Regions from separate parts of the Acidovorax sacchari genome, predicted to be linked through region 1. Evidence: predicted binding sites of a transcription regulator. Region 1 holds the regulator's gene; each other region holds the start of a gene.

Region 1 (7,497 bases):
GCGCATTCCCAGCGACTTGCCCAGCAGCAGGGACAGCACCGCCACGTTGACGGAATGCAGCGCGGCGCGCGTGCCGGCCCGCTCGGACAGCAGGCGGACCGCGGAATCGCCGTGGGCCATGAGTTCGTCCACGCAGCCGCGGACCAGGGACTCGGTGGCCTTGCGCGCCTCGGCCGGATCCTGCTCCACGTGCAGGGCCAGGCGCTCGTACACCCGGGTGGCCCGCGCGAACTGCTCGTCGCAGCGGGCCAGGGCCCGGCGCTGGGACTCCAGGCGCGCATGGAGCGTGCCCGCCGGCTCGGCGGCCGGGGTGCCGGAGCCGGCTCCGGGCACCGGGGCCGGCTCCGCAGAACCCTGCGCAGCGGATGCCGGCGCCTCCATCGCCGCGCGCACCGCGGCATCGCTGCGCGCAGGCACCCAGCGCACCTGCTCCAGCCCCAGGGATTGCAGGGTGGCGATCTGGTCCCCGGATGCAATCCGGAAGCTGCTTACCGGAAAGGGATGGTTCATCCATCCCAGCTCCAACTGGATGTACATGCCGACGCGCAACAGGGCGACGTCGATGAGGAGGGAGGAGTTCACGGGGAGGTCACGAAATGAGAGAGGCGCGTAACGCCTCTCATTCGAAACCATTATCACCAGTTCGTGAGTAGCTGTTTCCTGATGCGAAAGAAATGTACCGCTTCAGCGACACCAGGGCTCCAGCGCCTGGCGTCCCACGTCCATCCAGAGCGCCCAGGCGGCCACGGCCGCCAGCAGCAGGCCGGCGAGCCTCGCTCCCCAGGTGGCGCGCGCCGCGTCCACCCGGGAGCGGAGGCGACGCCAGGCCCAGGCGCCGCCCAGCAGCCAGAGTGCGCCTCCACCGCCGAACGCGGCCATCGCGGCAGCCCCCTGCGCCGGACTGCCGGCCAGCGCCGCCACGAGCAGGGCCGAATACAGCAGCCCGCACGGCATCAGGGCCCACGCCAGCCCCGCCACCGCCAGCCCGCCCGGAGCGCGCACGCCCGGGCCGACACGGGCCCAGACCGCGCGGCCTGCGCGCTCCACCCAGAGCGGCTGGCGCGCCTGCAGGGCCATCAGGAGGCCCCAGGCCAGCATGCCCACGTGCAGCAGCGTCCATGCCGGCCGCAGGGCCGCGGACTGCTGCGTGAGCCAGGCCAGGCGGTCCATGGCCAGCGCCGCGGCGGCGCCGGCCAGCCCGTAGCCGGCCATCCGGGCCACGTGGAAAACCGCGGTGCGCGCCATGCCGCCGCGAAGCAGGCCGGTCGCCGCCGGCGCGGCGCAGGCGGCGGGCGCCCCCGCCGTGGCAGGCACGGAGCCGTACCGGCGCAGCGGCGCCTGCGCGGGCACTCCGTTGCCCTGCTGCGCGCCGCCCACGATCACGGCGCAGGGAGCCGCGCACATCGCCAGGCAGTGCGGCCCGCCCGCCAGCCCCATGGCGAAGGCCGTCCAGATCAGTGCATCGGGCATGGCGTCTCCTGCGGGAAGAAGAGGACGTTCAGATGATCCGGGAGAACCGCGCGCGGTTGCGGTCCGCCTGCAGGTAGCGGTCGAACACCATGGCCACGCCGCGCACGAAGAACCAGCCCATCTCCGTCACGGTGATGCCGTCCTCGCCCACCGTGACGAGGCCGTCGCCGGCCATGCCTTCGAGCGCCTCGAGCTCCGCCGCGAAGTACCGCCGGAAATCGATCAGCCACGACTGCTCCATCGGCTCGAACAGCACCTCGCCCTGGCACATGAGGGCCATGATGACGGAGCGGCGCACGAGGTCGTCACGCGTCAGCGCGAGGCCGCGCACCACCGGCAGCCGGCCCTGGTTGATGAGATCGTAGTACTCGTCCAGGGTCTTGGCGTTCTGGCTGTACGTGGCGCCGATGCGGCCGATGGCGGAGACGCCCAGCGCGATCAGGTCGCAGTCGGGCTGGGTGCTGTAGCCCTGGAAGTTGCGGTGCAGCCGGCCCTGCCGCTTCGCCACGGCCAGGGCGTCGCCCGGCAGCGCGAAGTGGTCCATGCCCACGTACACATAGCCCGCGTCCTGGAAGGCGTTGAGCGAGCGCGACAGCATCGACACCTTGGCGGACGCCATCGGCAGCTCGGCCGACACGATGCGCCGCTGCGGCTTGAAGCGCTCCGGCAGGTGGGCGTAGGCATAGAGCGCGATGCGGTCGGGCCGCAGCTCGCACACCTGGGCCAGCGTGCGGTCGAACGATTCGGGGGTCTGCCGCGGCAGTCCGTAGATCAGGTCCACGTTGACGGATTCGAAGCCGATCCGGCGCGCCTCCTGCACCAGCGCGAACACCTGCTCGGCCGGCTGCACACGGTGCACCGCCTTCTGCACGGCCGGGTCGAAATCCTGCACACCGAAGCTCAGCCGGTTGAAGCCCAGTTCCGCCAGCCGTGCGAGCCGCCCGGCATCCACCGTGCGGGGATCGACCTCGATGGAATACTCGCCCCCGGGCACGAGCGTGAAGCTGCGGCGCAGCATGTTCATCAGTTCCTGCAGCGCCTCGTCGCCGAGGAAGGTGGGGCTGCCGCCGCCGATGTGCAGCTGGCTCACCGCATGGCCGGGCGCGCAGTGCGCCATGTGCAGGTCGATCTCGCGGCTGAGGTAGCGCAGGTACACGTCGGCGCGCTCGGGGTGGCGCGTGATGATCTTGTTGCACGCGCAGTAGTAGCACAGCGATTCGCAGAACGGGATGTGCACGTACAGCGAAAGAGGCACGGCCTTGGCGGCCGAGCCGAGGCGGCGCTGCTGCAGCGCCAGCACGTACTCGTCGGCGCCGAAGGCCTCCACGAACCGGTCCGCGGTCGGGTACGAGGTATAGCGGGGGCCCGGCACGTCGAATCGGCGCAGAAGCTCGGGAGTCACAGCGTTCATGGTGCGGAATTCCTTATCAATTCACAATGTGCCCCATGTCCCGCGCCCGTGTCCTTGACGCCGGTCAAGCATTTGGACGCGCGTCGCTGCGACAATTGACGCATCACAGTCGCCCGCCACATTCTTTTTTGCACGCCTGCGCTCCTGCCATGCGTCCGCACCGTGGCCGGCCTGCATGCACAGCGAGATAGAACACAGAAGGGAAGGCTGCTCATCCATGAATCCGCACACCATCAAGGTCGCCTGCTCGAACTGCAACCTGCGCGAGCTCTGCATGCCGCTGGGCCTGAACGAGCAGCAGCTGCAGCGCATCGATGACATCGTCGCCACGCGCCGCAAGGTCAAGCGCGGCGGCACGCTGTTCCGCAACGGCGAGGCCTTCACGTCGCTCTTCGCCATCCGCACGGGCTTCTTCAAGACCTGCGTGGCCACCGAGGACGGACGCGACCAGGTGACGGGCTTCCAGATGGCCGGCGAGATCATCGGGCTCGACGGCATCGTCAGCGACCACCACACCTGCGACGCCGTGGCGCTGGAGGACGCCGAGGTGTGCGTCATGCCCTTCGAGCGCATCGAGGAGCTGTCGCGCGAGGTCACGGCCCTGCAGCACCATGTCCACAAGATCATGAGCCGCGAGATCGTGCGCGAGCACGGCGTGATGCTGCTGCTGGGCAGCATGCGCGCCGAGGAGCGCCTCGCGGCCTTCCTGCTCAACCTCGTGCAGCGCCTGCATGCGCGGGGCTTCTCGCAGTCCGAACTGGTGCTGCGCATGACCCGCGAGGAGATCGGCAGCTACCTGGGCCTCAAGCTGGAGACCGTGAGCCGCACGTTCTCGAAATTCGTCGAGGAAGGCATCGTCGAGGTCAAGCAGCGGCACGTGCGCATCGTCGAGCCGGATGCGCTGAAGCGGATCGTGAACAGCCAGGCATGTAACTGACATCCCCCTGAGGCGCTGCGCGCCTTCCCCCTTCTCTCGCCGTGCGGCGCACGGCGGGAAGGGGGACGACGCCGGTGGCCGGGCGAAGCCCGTTCCACGGCGTCTGCTGGCCTGGCCTGCTCCGCGGCCTTCTGATGGGTGAGGCCGTGCGTGTCCGTCGGCCTTTCGCTGCGCCAACGCTCTGCGACAAATGTTGGGCCCCTGCCTGACCTGCCTGACCTGGCAGACTCTGGTTGCCTGGTTGCATGCGGGACATCATCCCGATTGGCGAGCCCTCACATCTGCCGACAGTACCCAACCTTCACTGCGAAAACTTGCCGCACTCCATCGGGCGCTCTCCCGCGGGAACGGGGCAGCGGTTGAGTTCGAAGGGCGACATGGACAGCAGCGTGGTGAGGGCGCTGGAGAGCATGCACAGCGCCCAGAACACGAAGAACGCCACCGTATAAACGCCCTCGCGCGAGAGGGCGAGGGGTTGGTCGGACCAGTGCAGTGCGGCAGGGTCCACGAAGGCGAATACCACCATCTCGATCAGTCCGGCCACCAGGAAGGCGGGCCAGGCGATCCACATCCAGCGTTGGGTTCTCATCGCGATCTCCTCCTTTGCAGTCATCGGTGTCGAAAACGAACGGAACACGTCGGGCCCGGGGGCCCGCCAGGCGGGGCGGCCGGATCAGCGGGGCTGGTCTTCGGCCGGCGTGGCCGCGTGGTTGCGCGCCTTCATCGCCGGCTCCATCGCGGAGGAGCGCGCGCGCTCGCGCTCCAGCGTGCGGTTGATCTCGATGCCCTGGCGGTAATAGTCTTCCGCCACCACCGGATCGGGCTGCCGCACGGCGAGCCATGCCGTCGCCGTGCCGGCGACCACCACGATCGCGGGCCCGGCGATCACCATCCACACGTGGCCGAACTTCCACCAGGGCTGGGCCGCCGCGGCGGCCGATGTCGTCTTGTTCGCCATCATCTCGAACTCCTTCCTTCGTCACCTCGGCCCCATCACACCACAGGGTGGCAGGGGCCTGCCATACTGAATAACACCAACCGTCCTCGCCGCTTCAGCGCGGCACGAGGAAGATGGATTTCTCCTTCACGTGGGCCTTCGTCTCCAGGGCCTGCACCTCGAAGGCCACCGGGTGCGAGCCCGGCGCGGCCGAGCCGTACGGAATCTGCAGCCGCACCGCCACCCAGCGCGATTGCGCGGCGCCGATCTCCACCTCGGCCTCCGAAGCGACAGCCAGCCCTTCCAGTCCGGACGCCGCGATGCGGTAGCGCTGGGGCGCCTCGGTGGCATTCATGATCTGCAGGCTGTACACGTTCTCCAGCCGCCCGCCCGCCACGATGCGCGAGAGCGCCGCGCGGTCGCGCACCACGTCCACCTTGAGCGGCGTGCGCAGCGCCAGGCTCGTGAGCATGCCGACGCTGAGCGCCACCAGCACGGCCGTGTAGATGAGCACGCGCGGCCGCAGCACGCGGCGCAGCATCTGCGACTGCGTCCAGCGGTTCGCCACACCGTTCTGCGTGGAGTAGCGGATCAGCCCGCGCGGGTACTTCATCTTGTCCATCACGGTGTTGCACGCATCCACGCACAGGCCGCAGCCGATGCATTCGTACTGCAGGCCGTTGCGGATGTCGATGCCCACGGGGCAGACCTGCACGCACAGCGTGCAGTCGATGCAATCCCCCAGGCCCCTGGCGCGGTGGTCCACCGACTTGTTGCGCGGGCCGCGCGGCTCGCCGCGCACTTCGTCGTACGTGACGATCAGGGTGTCCTTGTCGAACATCGCGCTCTGGAAGCGCGCGTACGGGCACATGTACTTGCAGACCTGCTCACGCAGGAAGCCGGCGTTGCCATAGGTGGCGAAACCGTAGAACACCACCCAGAAGAGCTGCCAGGATCCCTGCAGCGCCATCAACTCGGTGCCCAGCTCGCGGATCGGCACGAAGTAGCCCACGAAGGTGAAACCCGTCCAGGCCGACACCGCGATCCACAGGAACTGCTTCAGGCCCTTCTTGCGGAGCTTCTCGAAGGTCCAGGGACCGTTGTCCAGCCGCAGGCGCGCGCTCCGGTCACCCTCGACCTTGTGCTCGATCCACATGAACATCTCGGTATAGACGGTCTGCGGACACGAGAAGCCGCACCACAGCCGCCCGGCCACCGCGGTGAACAGGAAGAGCGCGAGCGCCGAGATGATGAGCAGTCCCGTCAGGTAGATGAAGTCCTGCGGGTACAGCACCAGGCCGAACAGGTAGAAGCGCCGCGCGCCCAGGTCGAACAGCACCATCTGCCGCTCTCCCCACTGCAGCCACGGCAGCCCGTAGAACACCAGCTGCGTGAAGGCGACCATGGCCCACCGCCAGCGCGCGAATACGCCGGCGATGGACCTCGGGTAGATCTTCTTCTGGGCTTCGTAGAGGGAGACGACTTCGGCCTGTGCCGATGCGCCGTCCGCCGGGGCAGGGGCGATCGGAATGACCTTGCGCGGCTTTCCGTCAGGGGGCTTCATGTGGGTTCTGCTTTGCTCTGTGGGCCGGCTGTATCGTGTCGTGGGAGCAGGCGTTGCGCGTGGGACCGGAGGGGGGGCCGCGCCGGCCGGCGGCGCCCCCGTGTCCGGTCCCGCGGTTCAGTTCGCCGGGGCCGCCGCGGCGGTGTTCGCGCCCGGCTTGTTCGACAGGCCCCAGACATAGGCGGTCAGCACGCCGATCTGCGCGTCGGTGAGCTTGCCGGCCTGGGCGGGCATCTGGTTCACCTTGCCGTGGTTGACCATGGCGGTGATGGCGCCCTCGCCCCAGCCGTGGAGCCAGATGTCATCGGTCAGGTTGGGCGCGCCCAGCGCGGTGTTGCCCTTGCCGTCCATGCCATGGCAGGCCGCGCACACCGTGAACTTGGACTTGCCCAGCGAGGCGCGCAGCGAATCGTGCGGGCTGCCCGACAGGCTCAGCACGTAGTGCGCGAGGTTGCGCACGTCCTCGGCCGAACCGACGGCCGCCGCCATGGGGGGCATGGTGCCGATGCGGCCCTTCTCGATCGTCTCGCGGATGTTGGCGGGCGCGCCGCCGTGCAGCCAGTCGTTGTCGGCCAGGTTCGGGAAGCCCTTGCTGCCGCGCGCATCGGAGCCGTGGCACTGCGCGCAGTTGTTCATGAACAGGCGCTCGCCGATGGCCATGGCCTCGGGGCTGGCGGCGGCCTGCTCGGTGCTCATCGCGGCGAAGCGCGCATAGAGCGGCTCCAGCTCGGCTTTCGCCTTGGCCATTTCGTTCTCGTACTCGCCGCGCTGCGACCAGCCCAGCTGGCCGCTGAAGCGGCCCAGGCCCGGATAGGCGGCCAAGTAGCCCAGGCCGAATACGATGGTGATGACGAACAGCCACATCCACCAGCGCGGCATGGGGTTGTCCATCTCGGTGAGGTCGCCGTCCCAGACGTGGCCCGTGGTGTTGTCGGCGCGCGGCTCGACCTTCTTGCTCGCGGTGATCCACAGCAGGATGAGACAGCCGGCGATGCCGCCGAGGGTCAGTGCGACGACGTACACCGACCAGAAATTGTGGGTGAAGTCACTCATGGTTCTTCTCGTTCTCGAAAGAATTCAGGGGAGCGTCCGGCTCGGTGAACGGCAGTTGCGCCGCCTCCTCGAACCGGGACCGGTTGCCGCGGGAGAACGTCCAGGCCAGGATTCCGAGGAACAGG
Region 2 (7,497 bases), 1.7 Mb from region 1:
ATACCACTCGGTGGTCGTGCTCGGCGCGCCCGCCGAACGTTCCGGGGACACCGCGGCCTCCCCGGCGGTACCCCGGGCGTCCAGCGCGGCCCAGCCCCGGAGGGGCGCCGCATCCGCTCCGGGCCGCGGCGACGGCGCCGCGGCGTCCGCGTCCGGCGCCATGGCCACCCGCGCCCTGGCGCCCGCCCAGGTCCCCGTCCCCTTGCCGCCACCCGGCGCCGCGGAATCGGTGGCCGCCTGCAAGCTGCTGCTGCCCCGCCTGCCCACGGTGGACCGGCCGCTCTGCGAATCCACGCGCCTGTCCGAAAGCGGGGCGCATTCCCGCAAGGGGCTGCCGATCTACTGGCGCGACGTGCCTCCGGCCCCGGTGGCGGGCGGTGCCGCGGGCCCGGAGCCGCTGCGCGTCCTGGTGCTGGGGGCCATCCACGGCGACGAGCCCACCTCCGCGTCGCTGGCCATGCGCTGGATCGCTTTCGCGGCCCAGCCGCAGCCGGCGTTGCGGCAGCCCGTGCACTGGCGCTTCATTCCGGCGCTCAACCCCGACGGCATGCTGGCCCGCCCGGCGACGCGCGTGAACGCCCGGGGCGTGGACCTGAACCGCAATTTCCCCACGCCGAACTGGGAGCGCGATGCCCCGGTGTACTGGGAAAAGCGCACCCGCCGCGATCCGCGCCGCTGGCCGGGGCCCGAGCCTTTGTCCGAGCCCGAGTCGCGCTTCCTGCACGAGCAGATGGAGGGCTTCCGGCCCGACCTGGTGGTGAGCATCCACGCTCCGTATGGCGTGCTCGATTACGACGGCCCGCTGCCGCCGCCCAGCCGCCTGGGCCGCCTGCGGCTCGACCAGCTCGGCATCTTCCCCGGCTCGCTCGGCCACTACGGCAGCGTGCGCCAGGGCATGCCCGTCGTCACCATCGAGCTGCAGCACGAACTGCGCATGCCCGAAGACAGCCAGGTGCGCCAGATGTGGGTGGACCTGCTGCGGTGGATGGATACCCACCTGGCAGCCACCGATACGCCGGCCGCCGGCATTCCCGCGCGGTAGCTTCCGGCCCGGGCCGGGGCGCCTGCCCCGGGCGCCTCAGGAGAGCGGCGCTGCCAGGAAGCGCGCGGCCTCCCGCACGGCCGCCGCATCCGCCTGCACCGCGCCCGGCGGCCCGCCCTTGCCCCAGAGTGCTCCCCGGAAGCGCATGCCCAGGAACTGCGCGCACAGCTGCACCGAATCGATCATCGGCTGGGCCTTGGCGCGGTCGCCGCTGGTCGTGACCAGGCTGAGCGCCTTGCCGGCCATGCGTTCCTTGAACTCCAGGCCCGGCACGCGCATCCATGCGCTCCAGTGGTCCAGGTAGGTCTTGAGCGGCGAAGGAATGCTGAACCAGTACACGGGCGACACGAACACGATCTCGGAGGCCGCGAGCGTGGCATCCAGCAGCGTGCGCAGATCGCCTTCGGGCGCGGGGTAGGTGCCGGTGGTGTGGCGCAGGTCCACGAACGGCGGCAGGTCGAGGCGGGCGAGGTGCAGCCAGTCCACGGCGGTGCCTGCGGGCAGCGCGGCCGCGGCCTGGCGGGCCAGCCATTCGGTGTTGCCGACATGGCCCGGCTCGCGGGTGGAGGCGTTCAGGAAAAGAAGATGGGAGGAGGACGGCATGCGCGAGATGGTAGCGCTGCATGTCCTGCCCGCCCGCCTGCCGGGCCGGGTTGCCGTGTCAGGCGGCGACCGGCGTGGCGCTCGCCTGGCGGCCCTGGGCGCCGAAGCCGAGGAAGCCGAAATCCATCGCGGGCCGCTCGCCGCTCAGCAGCTCGGCCATCGCCTTGCCCGAGCCTGCGCCGTGCGTCCAGCCCAGCGTGCCGTGCCCCGCGTTCACCCAGAGCTTGCCCACGCGGGTGCGGCCGATGAACGGGATGTTGGTCGGCGTGGCGGGGCGCAGCCCGGTCCAGTACTGCGGATTGCCGCCTTCCTCCGGCGTGCGCGTATCGCACACGCCGGGCAGGATCTCGGCGATGCGCCGCGAGAGCATGTGGCAGCGCGCGCGGGCCACGGGGCTGTCCAGGGAGAGGTCGAAACCCCCCAGTTCGATCGTGCCGGCCACGCGCAGGAAATTGCCCAGGCGGCTCATCGCGATCTTCTTGCCGTCGTCGATGGTGGAGACCATGGGCGCGCCCTCGGGCTTGAGCAGCGGGAACGTGGCGCTGTAGCCCTTGCCGGGGTAGATGGGCAGATCCACGCCCACCGTGCGCAGCAGCGGCGCCGTATAGGAGCCGCAGGCCACCACGAACGCGTCGGCACGCAACTCCTGCGCGGCCGAGCCGGGCTCGCGGGAGCGCACCGTGGCGGCGTCGATGGCGTCGCCCGTGCGCTGCAGCCGCAGCACGTCGTGCCCGAAGAGGAACTGCGCACCCCGCTCGGCGCAGCGGCGGGCCAGCGCCTGGGTGAACACCCGGGCGTCACCGCTCTCGTCGGTGCTGGTGTAGGTGCCGCCGGTGATGCGGTCGCCATAGGCGCGGAACGCCGGCTCGATCTGCAACAACTCGTCGCGGCTCACCAGGCGGCGCTGCACGCCGTACTGGCGCATCAGGTCCACGGCCTTGCCGGCCGCGTCGAAGGATTTCTGGTCGGTGTAGAAGTGGGCGATGCCGCGTTCGAGCCGGTGGTACTCGATGCCGGTGGAGCGCACCAGGTCCTTGAGCGCGGCATGGCTGTAGGCCCCCAGCGCCACGATCTGCTGCACGTTGCGGGCAAAGGCGGCGTCGTTGCATTGCGCGAGGAACTTCAGGCTCCAGCGCCACTGGTCCCAGTCCAGCTGGGGACGGAACAGCAGCGGGGCTTCCTTGTCGAACATCCACTTGAGCGCCTTCCAGGGCGCCTCCCGGTTCGCCCAGGGTTCGCAATAGCTCACCGAGATCTGCGCCGCATTGGCGTAGCTGGTCTCCAGCGATGCGTCGGGCTGGCGATCGACGACGATGACTTCGTGTCCGCGCTCGAGCAGGTGCCACGCGGTGCTGATGCCGATGATGCCGGCTCCGAGGACGATGGTTTTCATGGCTCCGCAGTGTGCGGCGGCGCCCGTTTTTTTTGAAGAGGAATTAAACTTCCTCCAAATTCATCAGTTCATCTAATGCGCCGACCGCCATGAGCACCTTCGATCCCGCCGCCCTGGAATGCCTGGCCGCCATCGTGGAAGAGGGGGGCTTCGAGCGCGCGGCGCAGCGCCTGAACGTCACCCAGTCGGCCGTCTCGCAGCGCCTGCGGGCGCTGGAGGCGCAGGTGGGCTCCGTGCTGATCGTGCGCAGCCGGCCGCTCAAGCCGACGAGTGCCGGGCAGCTGCTGCTCAAGCACACCAAGCAGCTGCGCCTGCTGCGCGCCGACCTGGAGCGCGACCTGCAGGAACTCGCCCCCAGCGCGCCCGGGGGTGCCCGCGAGGACGAGCGCATCGCCATCGCCATCAATGCCGACAGCATCGCCACCTGGGCGCTGGACGCGCTGCACGACCTGGCCCGCCAGCGCCTGCCCATCGAAATCATCGTGGACGACCAGGACTTCACCCAGGAGTGGCTGCGTTCGGGCCAGGTACTGGGCTGCGTGACCACGCTCAAGCAGGCGCTGCGGGGATGCAAGGTCGTGCCGCTGGGGGCCATGCGCTACGTGGCGGTGGCCTCTCCGGGCCTGGCGGCCCGGTATCTGCCCCAGGGACTGACGCCGCACAACTTCCGCGACGTGCCGTTCCTGTCGTTCAACCGCAAGGACGACATGCAGTCGGAATTCATCATGCGCGCCTTCGGCCTCAAGCGCGTGGCGCTGCACCACCTCTTCGTGCCCAGCTCCGAAGGCCAGGTGCGCGCGGTGGTCGCGGGCTGGGGCGCTGGCGTGGTGCCTGAATTGCTCGCGCGTCCCGCCCTGGCCAGCGGGGCGCTGGTGGACCTCGCGCCCGGCCACGCCCTGCCGATCCAGCTCTACTGGCATTGCTGGAATCTGGAATCCGAGGTGCTGGACTCCCTCACCGAGGCCCTGATGGCCACCGCCGCGCGCTCGCTCGCAGCCGCGTGACTGCAACTCGACCGTGACAGTGGGTCCTTGACGCAGGCCCTAAGATGTGTACATGAATACGTCTTCCCCGCCACCCCGCCGCTCCTTCAGGGCACAGATGCACGAGGCCCGCGCCCAGGCCATCGTCGCCGCCGCAGGCCGGTTGCTGGGCGAAAAGGGCTTCGAGGCCATGACGCTCGACGAGGTCGCCGCCCAGGTGGGCGTGGCCAAGGCCAGCCTCTACAAGCATTTCGCCGGCAAGGAAGACCTCTGCGCCACGGCCATGGCGCGCGCGGTCGAGCGCCTGCGCGAGTTCCTCGAAGGGCTGCCCCCCGGTCTTCCCCCGCTCGACTGCCTGCAGCGGCTGCTGCGCTGGCTGCTGTCGTTGCAACTCACCGACGAACTGCCACTGATGCTCAGCCGCAACTCCGGCCTGCAGCGGCCCCTCAAGGAGTGCGCCGCCTACCAGAGCGCCCTGCAATGCGTGAGTGCCCGGGTCATGGAATGGATCACCGCCGCGCAGGGCGAAGGCCTGCTGAGCCGGGTGCTGCCGGCCGAGGTGATCCTCTATTCCATCTATGCCCGCAGCGCCGACCCACTGCTGTCCATGCTGCGCGAGCACAGTGGCTGCTCCGATGAACAGATCGTGGACTGGGCGGTGCAGACCTGCTTCGATGGGTTGAAAAGCAGGTCATCCCCCTGAATGAGGCCTGCTCTGCGGCCTTCCGATGGCAAGCCGCTGCTTCAGCGCACCAGCAGCACGGGGACCCGGCTGCTGGCCAGCACCTGGGTGCTCACCGAGCCCATGACGAGCTGGCCCAAGGCGCCGTGGCCGTGGGAGCCCATGACCAGCAGGTCGAACTTGCCCGCATCGGCGGCCTTGGCGATGGTTTCGCCCACGGGGCCGGTCTTCACGAGGCGCTTGGCAGTGATGCCGTGGCGGGCGAGGAACTTGGCGACGGGGCCGATGACCTTCTCGGCCTCGTCGGCGTAGTACTTCTCGACCACGTCCTTGCCCAGCGCGGCGCGGGCCCGGGGAGGCAGCGGCGACTGCACCGTGATGGCGGTCACATCGTGCGCTCCGCCTGCGAGCAGTTCGTCGTGCGTGGCGAGGTAGGCCAGCATCTTCTTGGTATAGGCGCTGCCGTCGACGGCCAGAAGGATCTTCATGGTGGAAAGGCTCTCACGAAAGGATGAAGGAAGACTAAAGCGCGCCTGTGCCTGTTGTCTTGACCTGGGTCATCTTTGTGCTGCCGTGCGCGTGCGGGCCGGGGTTGCGGGCTCCCCGTGGCGCCATCATACGGTGACGGTGAAATGCGGCCGGAAGGTTTCCTGCTCTCCCTTGCCGGCATAGCCCAGCGGGTTCGCGACCACGCGGCAGGCCCACGTGCTGCCGTCCGGGCGGGTGCCCTGGGCGGTGTAGTCGCTGGGGGCATGCAGGTGGCCGTGCATCCAGACCCGTGCCAGGGGCAGCAGGTCGTCCAGCGCGTTGCAGAAGCCTGCCGTGCCGGGTACCAGGCCATAGCGGGGATCGGCGCTGCGCAGGCTGGGAGCGAAGTGAGTGACCGCTACTGTCGGTCCGTCAAAAGGGACCTGCAGTGCACCGCGCAGCCAGTCCTGGCAGCGCAGCGCCTCCTCGCGCATCGTCTCGGCCAGGAAGGGCTCGCCGTCGCGCGTGCCTCCGGTCTTGCGCAGGTAGAAATTGGCGGCGCGGAAGGCCTTGTCCCGGTGGCGCAGCAACCGCGCCATGTCGGCGCCCCCGTCGCTCTTGTCCAGGGCCAGTGCGTCGAAGTCGCTCCAGAGCGTGGTGCCCACGAAGCGCACGCCCTGCAGCTCCACCGTTTCGCGGTCGAGCCACTGCAGGCCCAGTCGGTCGCAGGTGGCGCGCAGGCGGTCCCGCGCCGCGTCGAAGTCGTGCAGGTCGTATTCATGGTTGCCCGGCACGAACAGCACCGGCACGGGCCAGCCGGCATGCTGGGGCAGCGGGGAGAAGCGTGCCAGCCCGAAGTCGTCGTCCGCGAGGCGGGAACCGGTCTGGTAGGAGCCGATGTCCCCGGCCAGGACGAGCAGGTCGGCCCCGGGTGCGGGACTGGGCTGGAACGCGGGGTGGGCCTCCAGGTGCAGGTCGGACAGCAATTGGATCTTCATGCCCCCGGATTCTCCGGTGCGGGCGCTGCCGTGGCTGCCGGAGGGTGCGCCGCCGTGTGCCGGGCCGAGCGCGCCATGGCGTCCCGCAGCCAGAGGTGGGCGGCGTCGTGGCGCTTGCGGCGGTGCCAGAGCGCATCGACGTGCACGGTGGGCAGCGGCATGGGCAGCGGGCGCCAGACGAGTTCCCCGCCCAGGCTGGCCACGCCCACGAAGTGGCGCGGCAGCACGGTGAGCAGGTCGGTGGTCGCGACCACCCGGCCGGCAGTGAAGAACTGGTTCACGGTGAGCACGATGCGCCGCTCGCGGCCGAGCGCGGTCAGGGCCTCGTCGATGAAGCCGTAGGGCTTGCCGGAAAAGCTCACCAGCAGATGGCGGGCCGCGCAGTACTGGTCCAGCGTGAGCGGTTCGCGCGCCAGGGGATGGTCCTGGCGCATCACGCAGACATACTCGCCGTCGTAGAGCCGCAGGCTTTCATAGGCGATGACGCTGTCGGTCTGTGCCCGGGCCGTGAGGTCGGCCATCACGGCGGGGAAGTAGCCCACGGCCATGTCGGTGGATTCGTCGTCCAGCAGGCTGCGCGGATCGCGCGTGGTCAGCGGCACCACCCGCAGCGATACGCCGGGGGCCTCGCGCTCCACGATCTCCACCAGCGGGGGGATCAGCGTGGCGCCGGTGGCGTCGGCCATGGCGAGCACGAATGTGGAGTTCGCCGAGCCCGGATCGAAGGTGCCGGGGGCGAGCGACTGCTGCAACTGGGCCAGCGCCTGCCTTACCGGGGGCCAGAGGGCCAGAGCCCGGGGCGTGGGCTCCACTCCCTGCCCGCTGCGCACCACGAGATCGTCGCCCATCACCTCACGCAGGCGGCGCAGGGCATTGCTCACCGCGGGCTGCGTGAGCGCGAGCTTGGCTGCGGCGCGGGTGAGGTTGCGCTCGGCCATGACCTCGTCGAAGACGCGCAGAAGGTTCAGGTCGAGCGAGCGGAAATTGACGGGCTGCATGCCTGAACCATCATCGCTGTGAATGTCTGGGATTCAAAATATAAAGTGGAACAACCCTGGGGTAAACCCTAAGATACCTCCATTCGCCCGGCAACTTCGCCACAAGCGTTTGAGAGGGTCTGCATCATGACGAACTTTGTACACATCGACTACCGTACCGAACATCCTGGCGTGGCACGCGCCGAACAGGCTGCCGCCACGCTGAAGAGCGCCTTCGAAGGCGCACGCGGCGCCTCCTCGCTGCTCCTGGCCGCCGTCGTGGCTGCCGTGCTGGTGGTGGCCAACCAGATCATCGAAACCTGGAGCGAGGGCCACACCCTCACCGCCTGG
Region 3 (7,497 bases), 2.0 Mb from region 1:
GCCCGCGGCGAACGCCGAGGTGGCCGTGGCCGCGGTGGACCAGGCCCTGCTGGAACTGATGCCCAACACCAGCTGGAACCTGCTGGACGCCATGCTGCAGCGGCGTGCCTGGGGCGTGGAAACCTCCACTGCCCAGATGGAGATCATCGGGCGGCGCCACTACGGCAAGAAGGCCGTGCCGGCAGGCGGCGGTGGCGGGCGCGCGCAGACGCGCGAGCTGCTCGATACCCTGCTGCTCTGGCAGCCTGCGGTGCGCCTGGACGCCAATGGCCGCGCGCAGGTCACCGTGCCGCTGAACGATGCCCTCACCACCTTCAAGATCGTCGCGGTGGCGGATGCGGGCACGGGCCAGTTCGGCACCGGCTCCACCAGCATACGGGCCACGCAGGATCTGCAGATCATCAGCGGCCTGCCGCCGCTGGTGCGCGAGGACGACCAGTTCCGCGCCCAGTTCACGCTGCGCAACACCACCAAGGCGGCCATGAAGGTCGAGGTGGCACCGCGCGCCACGCTGCTCTCGCTGGACAAGCAGACCGTGGACATCCCGGCCGGCGAATCCCGCGAGGTGGCCTGGAACGTGACCGCGCCCGCGCAGCTCGCCCGCACGCGGGCCGAGGCGATCCTGTGGGAGATCGAGGCGCGCGACACCACGCCCGGCGCCGCCGGCGCGCGCGATGCGCTCAAGGCCACGCAGCGGCTCGTGCCGGCCGTGCCGCTGACGGTGCAGCAGGCCACCCTCGTGCAGGTGGACGGCAGCTTCGGCATCGACGTGAAGCCGCCCGCCGACGCCATCCCCGGCCGCGGGGGGCTGAAGATGTCCGTGCAGCCCAAGCTCGCCGAGGGCCTGCCGGGCGTGCGCGACTGGTTCGCCAACTACCCGTTCCTCTGCCTGGAGCAGAAGACCAGCAAGGCCGTGGGCCTGCGCGACGGCAAGCTGTGGCAGACCGTGGTGGGCCAGTTGCCCACCTACCTGGACGGCGACGGGCTCGCCAGCTACTTCCCGCCGCAGGCGGGCAGCGGCAACCGCGGCAGCGACACGCTCACCGCCTACCTGCTCGCGGCCACGCACGAGGCCTCGTCCATCGACCCGGCCTTCGCGCTCTCTCCGGAAGTGCGTGCGCCGATGGAACGCGGCCTGATCGCCTTCGTGGAAGGCCGCATCCAGCGCGACTTCTGGAGCCCGCGCAAGGACCTGGACATGCGCAAGCTCGCCGCGATCGAGGCGCTGTCGCGCTACGGCAAGGCCACGGGCCGCATGCTGTCGTCCATCACCGTGGCGCCCAACCAGTGGCCCACGCACAGCGTGATCGACTGGCTGAACATACTGCGGCGCGTGACCGATGCACCGCAGCGCGAGCAGCGCATGGCGGAGGCCACCCAGATCCTCAAGTCCCGCCTGTCCTACCAGGGCACCAAGCTGATCTTCAGCTCCGAGCAGGACGACTACTGGTGGTGGCTCATGCAGAACGGTGACGTGAACACGGCGCGGCTCATGCTGGCCGTGATGGACGATCCGGCCTGGAAGGACGACATGGGCCGCCTGGCCAACGGCTTCATCGCGCGGCAGCAGGGCGGTGCCTGGCACACCACCACGGCCAACCTCTGGGGCGGCCTGGCGCTGGAGAAATTCAGCGCGAAGTTCGAGGCCACGCCGGTCACCGGGTTCACCCGCGCGGCGATGGGCGGCAACACCGCCAGCGTGGACTGGAGCAAGGTAGGCCGCGTCTCCACCGCCGATGCCGCGGGCGCCCCGCACCAGACCACGTGGTTCGGTGCCCCCGCGTCGCCCGGCAACCTGACCAACAACGGCATGTTCCTGCCCTGGAGCACCTCGGGCGGCAAGGAGACGCTCACCGTGACGCAGCAAGGCACCGGCAAGCCCTGGCTCACGCTGCAGTCGGTGGCCGCGGTGCAGCTGAAGGCGCCGTTCTCCGCCGGCTACACCGTCAAGAAGACCATCACGCCCGTGGAGCAGGCGGTGGCCGGCCGGTACACCCGCGGCGACGTGCTGCGCGTGAAACTCGAGGTGACCTCCACTGCCGACATGACCTGGGTGGTGCTCACCGACCCGGTGCCCGGCGGCGCCACCATCCTGGGCAACGGCCTGGGGCGCGACTCCGAGATCGCGACGCAGGGCGAGAAGCGTGGCAGCGGCTGGCTGGCCTACGAGGAGCGCAGCTTCGAGGCCTGGCGCGGCTACTACGAGTACGTGTCCAAGGGATCGCTCACCGCCGAGTACACCGTGCGGCTGAACAACGTCGGCGAGTTCGCGCTCCCGCCCACGCGGGTGGAGGCCATGTACGCGCCCGAGATGTTCGGAGAAACGCCGAACCCCCGCATGAAGGTGGAAGCGGCGCGCTGACGGGCAGGGGCGGGCCGGTGCGCTGGTTCCAGCGCAACGGCCCCGCTATTCGTGAGTCTCTGGCGATCGCACCGGTGCCTGGCCCGGGTCCGGCGTGGCATCGCCGTCCGGCGGCACGCCCGCAGGCGACCATGCGAGCCAGTCTTCGCCGAACAGCTCCGCAGGGTGCGGCGTGCGCTCCGAGCCGTTGCCGCACGCCAGCGCCTCGGCCGGGCAGTAGCGATCGCAGCCCCAGCAGATGCGTTCCGGGCGGGCGGGATGTTCGGGAAATTTCCGGGCCATGGTCGATGGAGAGGTACCGGGGCAGTCTGCTCCTCCGGCCGGAACGTGCCTTGCCCTGCATCAAGCCGGCACACCTGCTGACATGGTTTGCAGACATCATCTTTCCGTTAGGAGGAATGTTCCGTATAACCCGGCCGTTTCAACCCGACAGGAGATGAGATGACCGTGAGACTGCTGCTCTCCCGCGCCGCGCTGGCCTGCGCGGCCGCCGTGTGCCTTTCCGCCCACGCCCAGGTACCCGTGGCGGAAGAACCGAACCACGACAAGCTGCTGTGGTCCCATAACCCGATCCTCGCGCACAACAAGCGGCTGGTGTACGACTTCTGGCGGGAAGTGTTCGAGTCCGGCCAGGTGGAGCTGGCCGACCGCTACATGAAGGAGGACTACATCCAGCACAACCCGCTGGTGGCCACGGGCCGCGAGCCCTTCAAGCAATTCCTGGCGCAGGTCACGCCGCGCTCGCCCATCCAGCCCCGGGTGAGGGCCCCGCTGGTGCGCATCCTCGCCGAGGGCGACATGGTCACCCTGGTCTTCGCCCGCAGCCTGCCCGATCCCCAGAACGCGGGGCAGACCTATACGACCACATGGTTCGACATGTTCCGCATCCAGGACGGACAGATCGCCGAACACTGGGACGCGGCCACGAAGAACTGAAGAGAAGGGCCATCGGCGTACGCCTTCTGTGCGTCTGAACGCGACAGTGACGTACGCCGAATGCCTACAAATCGCGTTAATTTGTAACTTTAGTATCCCGATCGTGCTCCCATGACGGATGTTGGCCACGGATGTCGCGTGGCGAGGGCCGGGGCCGGCCCTTCCTGCATGGCGCGGCGTTCCTGCACGAAAGCGGTACTTCCATGAACATTTCCCACTGGCCCCTGGGCCGACGGCTCGCGCTGGCATTCGGCGGCGTCATCGCGATTTTCCTGGTGGTGATCGGCGTGGCCATCCAGAGCCAGAACCACATCAAGGCCGCCACCAGCATGAACATCCACACCTACAAGGTGCTGGAGGAGGCCCAGCGGATGCTGCTGGGCGTGGTCAACATGGAGACCGGCGCCCGCGGTTACCTGCTGTCGGGCAGCACGGGCTTCCTCGGCCCGTGGAACCAGGGACGCGAGACTTTCGACTCCGCCTGGCAATCGCTGCGCACGCTCACCGCGGACAACCCGGAGCAGCAGAAACGGCTCGACGTGCTGCGTGCCCGCCAGGCGGACTTCGCCGCCGTGATGCAGTCGCTGCAGGACATGCGCCGCGATGTGGATGCCGGCAAGATCCCGATGGAGGCCTTCGTCAGCGAGTTCGGCAAGGCACGCGACAAAGCCGCGATGGACGGCTTCCGGAACATGCAGGCCGAGTTCTCCAAGGCCGAACGCGACCTGCTCGATGTACGCCAGGCCGAGGCGGAAGACGCCCGTGCCACGGCCCTGGCGGTGGAGGTCGGCGGGACCACGCTGGCCGTGGTGGTGGCCGTGCTGCTCGGCCTGTGGGTGACCCGCTCCATCACCCGTCCCATCGCCCGGGCGGTGGATGTGGCCCGGGCGGTGGCTGCGGGCGACCTGACCCGGCGCATCGAGATCCATGCCCGCGACGAAGTCGGCCTGCTGCTGGAAAGCCTGCGCGACATGAACACGGCGCTCGCCACCGTCGTGTCCCGCGTGCGCCAGGGCAGCGAATCGGTCGCCTCGGCCAGCATGCAGATCGCGCAGGGCAATTCCGACCTCTCGTCCCGCACGGAAAGCCAGGCCAGCGCGCTGGAGGAAACCGCCGCCTCCATGGAGGAACTGGGCTCCACGGTGGCGCAGAACGCGGACAACGCACGCCAGGCCAACCAGCTGGCCCAGGCCGCGAGCGGCGTGGCGGAGCAGGGCGGCACGGTGGTGTCGCAGGTGGTGGACACCATGAAGGGCATCTCGGAAAGCTCGCGGCGCATCTCCGACATCATCAACGTCATCGACGGCATCGCCTTCCAGACCAACATCCTGGCCCTGAATGCCGCCGTGGAAGCCGCGCGTGCCGGCGAGCAGGGACGTGGTTTCGCCGTGGTGGCGGGCGAGGTGCGCAGCCTGGCGCAGCGCAGCGCCGGCGCGGCGAAGGAAATCAAGGAACTCATCACCGCCAGCGTCGAGCGGGTGGAAAGCGGCGCGCAACTGGCCGACCGGGCCGGCAGCACCATGACCGAGGTGGTGGGCAGCATCCGCCGCGTGACCGACATCATGGGCGAGATCAGCGCGGCGAGCAGCGAGCAGAGTGCGGGCGTCGCACAGGTGGGCGAGGCCGTCACCCAGATGGACCAGACCACGCAGCAGAACGCCGCCCTGGTGGAGGAGATGGCGGCAGCGGCCTCCAGCCTCCGGTCCCAGGCGCAGGACCTGGTGCAGGCCGTCAGCGTGTTCCGGCTGGCGTCGGATGCCCCGCGTGCCGAGCCCGTCGAGGCGAGGGCTCCCGCCGCGGTGAGGGTTGCACCCGCTGCTCCATCGCCGTCTGCCGCGGTTGCGGCGCCGCGGACGTCCGGGCCCGTCCGCAGAAAGTCTCCGGCCAAGATGCCGTCTCCTGCCCGCGCACCTTCCCTGCGGCCTGCTGTCGCGGGCGCCGGCCTCATGGCGGTTCCCGCCATGGCGGGACAGGGCGGGCAGGGCGATTGGGAGTCTTTCTGAGCGCACCCCTGCGGCGGCTGGTCGCCGCTGCGCCAGAATCGGGGCCTCCAGCCCTCTTCGCGCCGCCGGGGTGCTTCCCCCGGCGGCTTTCCCATGCCTTCCCTCGCTTTCCTGCGCCACCGGGCGCGCCGTCCCGGCACTGAAGCACTGACTGTCCTGCCGCTGTGCCTCGCGCTCTGGGCGCCGCTGTCCGCGACAGCCTTGCCGGCCTACGCCGAGGTGCGCGCGGACTACCGTTCGTCCGAAACCCTGGTGCTCTCGCGCGAAGGGGAGGTGGTGCAGCGGCTGCGGACCGATGCCACCGTGCGGCGCGGCCAGTGGACGGGGCTGGACGACATATCGCCCGCGCTGCGGGAGGCGCTGGTGCTCAGCGAGGACCGGCGTTTCTACGAGCACAGCGGCGTGGACTGGCGTGCCGTCTCTGCCGCCGCCTGGGGCAATCTCTGGAACCAGCGCACGCGCGGCGCTTCCACCCTGACCATGCAGCTCGCCGGCCTGCTGGACGGCGACTGGCGCCAGGGGCCCGGCGGCCGGTCGGTGGCCCAGAAGCTCGGGCAGACCGTGGCCGCGCAGGTGCTGGAGCGGCGCTGGCGCAAGGACCAGATCCTGGAGGCCTACCTCAACCTCGTGCCGTTCCGGGGCGAATTGGTAGGCATCGACGCACTGTCCCGCACGCTCTTCGGCAAGGCGCCACACGGACTGGACGACCGCGAGGCCGCGGTCGCCGCGGCGCTGGTGCGGGCTCCGAACGCGCGGCCCGCCCTGGTGGCGCAGCGTGCCTGCGGCGTGCTGCGTTCCATGGCCGGGCCGCGCGCGGAGGGTGCCGGGCCGGCAGCCGACTGCGATGCACTGGACCTGTTCACCACGGCCGCGCTGCAGCGCCGGGATTACGCGGCCAGCGAAGGCCTCGCGCCGCATTTCGCGCGCCAGCTGCTCGCCCGCATGGAGGGGCCGGCTCCTGCGTCCGTGGTGTCCAGCCTCAGCGCGCCGCTGCAGCGCGTGGCCGTGCAGTCCTTGCACCAGCACCTGCGCGAACTGCACGGCCGCAACGTGGAGGATGGGGCCGTGGTCGTGCTCGACAACGCCACTGGCGAGGTGCTGGCCTGGGTGGGATCGTCCGGCATGCTGAGCCAGGCGGGCGAAGTGGACGGGGTGCTGGCCGCGCGCCAGCCGGGGTCCACGCTCAAGCCGTTCCTCTACGCCCAGGCGATCGCGCAGCGCCGCATCACCGCCGCGTCGCTGATCGAGGATTCGCCCGCCTACATACCCACCGCCTCGGGGCTCTACATACCGCAGAACTACGACCGGCAGTTCAAGGGCTGGGTGTCCGTGCGCACCGCCCTGGCGGCCTCGCTCAACGTGCCGGCGGTGCGGACCATCGCCATGGTTACCCCGGATGCGTTCTTCCGCCAGTTGCTGGCCCTGGGCCTGCCGCTGCGGGAGACGGGCGACTACTACGGCTACAGCCTCGCGCTGGGCAGCGCCGAGGTGCCGCTGCTCCACCTGGCCAATGCCTACCGCGCGCTCGCCAATGGCGGACGGGCCGGTCCCGCCGTGTTCCGCCCTGCTGCCGCGGGCACGCGGCGCACGGGCCACAAGGCGGCCCCGGCCGCTGCGGCGGAGGCGCCGCCCGCGGTCGATCCGCGCGCGGCCTTCATCGTGGGCGACATCCTTTCGGACGGCAACGCACGCGCGCGCACTTTCGGCACCGACAGCGTGCTGGCCACGCGGTTCTGGAGCGCGGTGAAGACCGGCACCAGCAAGGACATGCGCGACAACTGGGCGCTGGGCTGGTCGCAGCGCTACACCGTGGGCGTGTGGGTGGGCAATGCGGGCGGCGCGCCCATGCACGACGTGAGCGGCACCAGCGGCGCGGCGCCCGTGTGGGCCGAGATCATGGGCTGGCTGCACGGACGGGGCGTGCGCAGCCGCCCGCCCGAGCCACCGCCCGGGCTGGTCCGCGCCGCCGTGCGCTTCGGCCCGGAACCGGGCGGCACGCGCCTGCTGGAAAGCGCGCGCCAGGAATGGTTCCTCGCCGGCACGCAGCAGCCGCTCTTCGCCGTGGATGCAGGCCCCGGTGCCGTCCGGCGGGGGCGCGGAGCGCCGGAGCCGGCGGCGGGCGAGGGCGGCGTGCCGGACGGCCTGCAGGCCCCGCAGCCGCGCATCGTGTCGCCCGCCCCGGGCACCATCGTGGCG

The links. The regulator FNR, encoded in region 1, switches genes on or off when oxygen is low (the NO sensors DNR and NnrR bind a similar motif). The targets are predictions, from matches to a motif close to TTGATNNNNATCAA.
Region 2: ACGHC0_RS00790 (universal stress protein) is a predicted target of FNR. The motif match lies at 5,251-5,264, and genes of this name have one in related genera.
Region 3: ACGHC0_RS16825 (DUF3079 domain-containing protein) is a predicted target of FNR. The motif match lies at 2,695-2,708, and genes of this name have one in related genera.

Annotation. Positions count from the first base shown of each region.
Region 1 covers NZ_AP035783.1:1,828,800-1,836,296, reverse strand. The annotation lists gene ACGHC0_RS08265 (HD-GYP domain-containing protein) at 1-633, opposite strand, end outside; gene ACGHC0_RS08260 (sulfite exporter TauE/SafE family protein) at 685-1,470, opposite strand; gene hemN (oxygen-independent coproporphyrinogen III oxidase) at 1,499-2,881, opposite strand; gene fnr (fumarate/nitrate reduction transcriptional regulator Fnr) at 3,099-3,818, shown strand; gene ACGHC0_RS08245 (hypothetical protein) at 4,120-4,407, opposite strand; gene ACGHC0_RS08240 (FixH family protein) at 4,492-4,776, opposite strand; gene ccoG (cytochrome c oxidase accessory protein CcoG) at 4,871-6,319, opposite strand; gene ccoP (cytochrome-c oxidase, cbb3-type subunit III) at 6,437-7,372, opposite strand; gene ACGHC0_RS08225 (CcoQ/FixQ family Cbb3-type cytochrome c oxidase assembly chaperone) at 7,365-7,497, opposite strand, start outside.
Region 2 covers NZ_AP035783.1:163,690-171,186, forward strand. The annotation lists gene ACGHC0_RS00765 (M14 family zinc carboxypeptidase) at 1-1,042, shown strand, start outside; gene ACGHC0_RS00770 (flavodoxin family protein) at 1,079-1,645, opposite strand; gene ACGHC0_RS00775 (D-amino acid dehydrogenase) at 1,704-3,038, opposite strand; gene ACGHC0_RS00780 (LysR family transcriptional regulator ArgP) at 3,128-4,042, shown strand; gene ACGHC0_RS00785 (TetR/AcrR family transcriptional regulator) at 4,140-4,724, shown strand; gene ACGHC0_RS00790 (universal stress protein) at 4,766-5,191, opposite strand; gene ACGHC0_RS00795 (metallophosphoesterase) at 5,318-6,169, opposite strand; gene ACGHC0_RS00800 (LysR family transcriptional regulator) at 6,166-7,167, opposite strand; gene ACGHC0_RS00805 (hypothetical protein) at 7,294-7,497, shown strand, end outside.
Region 3 covers NZ_AP035783.1:3,795,637-3,803,133, reverse strand. The annotation lists gene ACGHC0_RS16830 (MG2 domain-containing protein) at 1-2,362, shown strand, start outside; gene ACGHC0_RS16825 (DUF3079 domain-containing protein) at 2,408-2,644, opposite strand; gene ACGHC0_RS16820 (nuclear transport factor 2 family protein) at 2,804-3,298, shown strand; gene ACGHC0_RS16815 (methyl-accepting chemotaxis protein) at 3,502-5,301, shown strand; gene pbpC (penicillin-binding protein 1C) at 5,395-7,497, shown strand, end outside.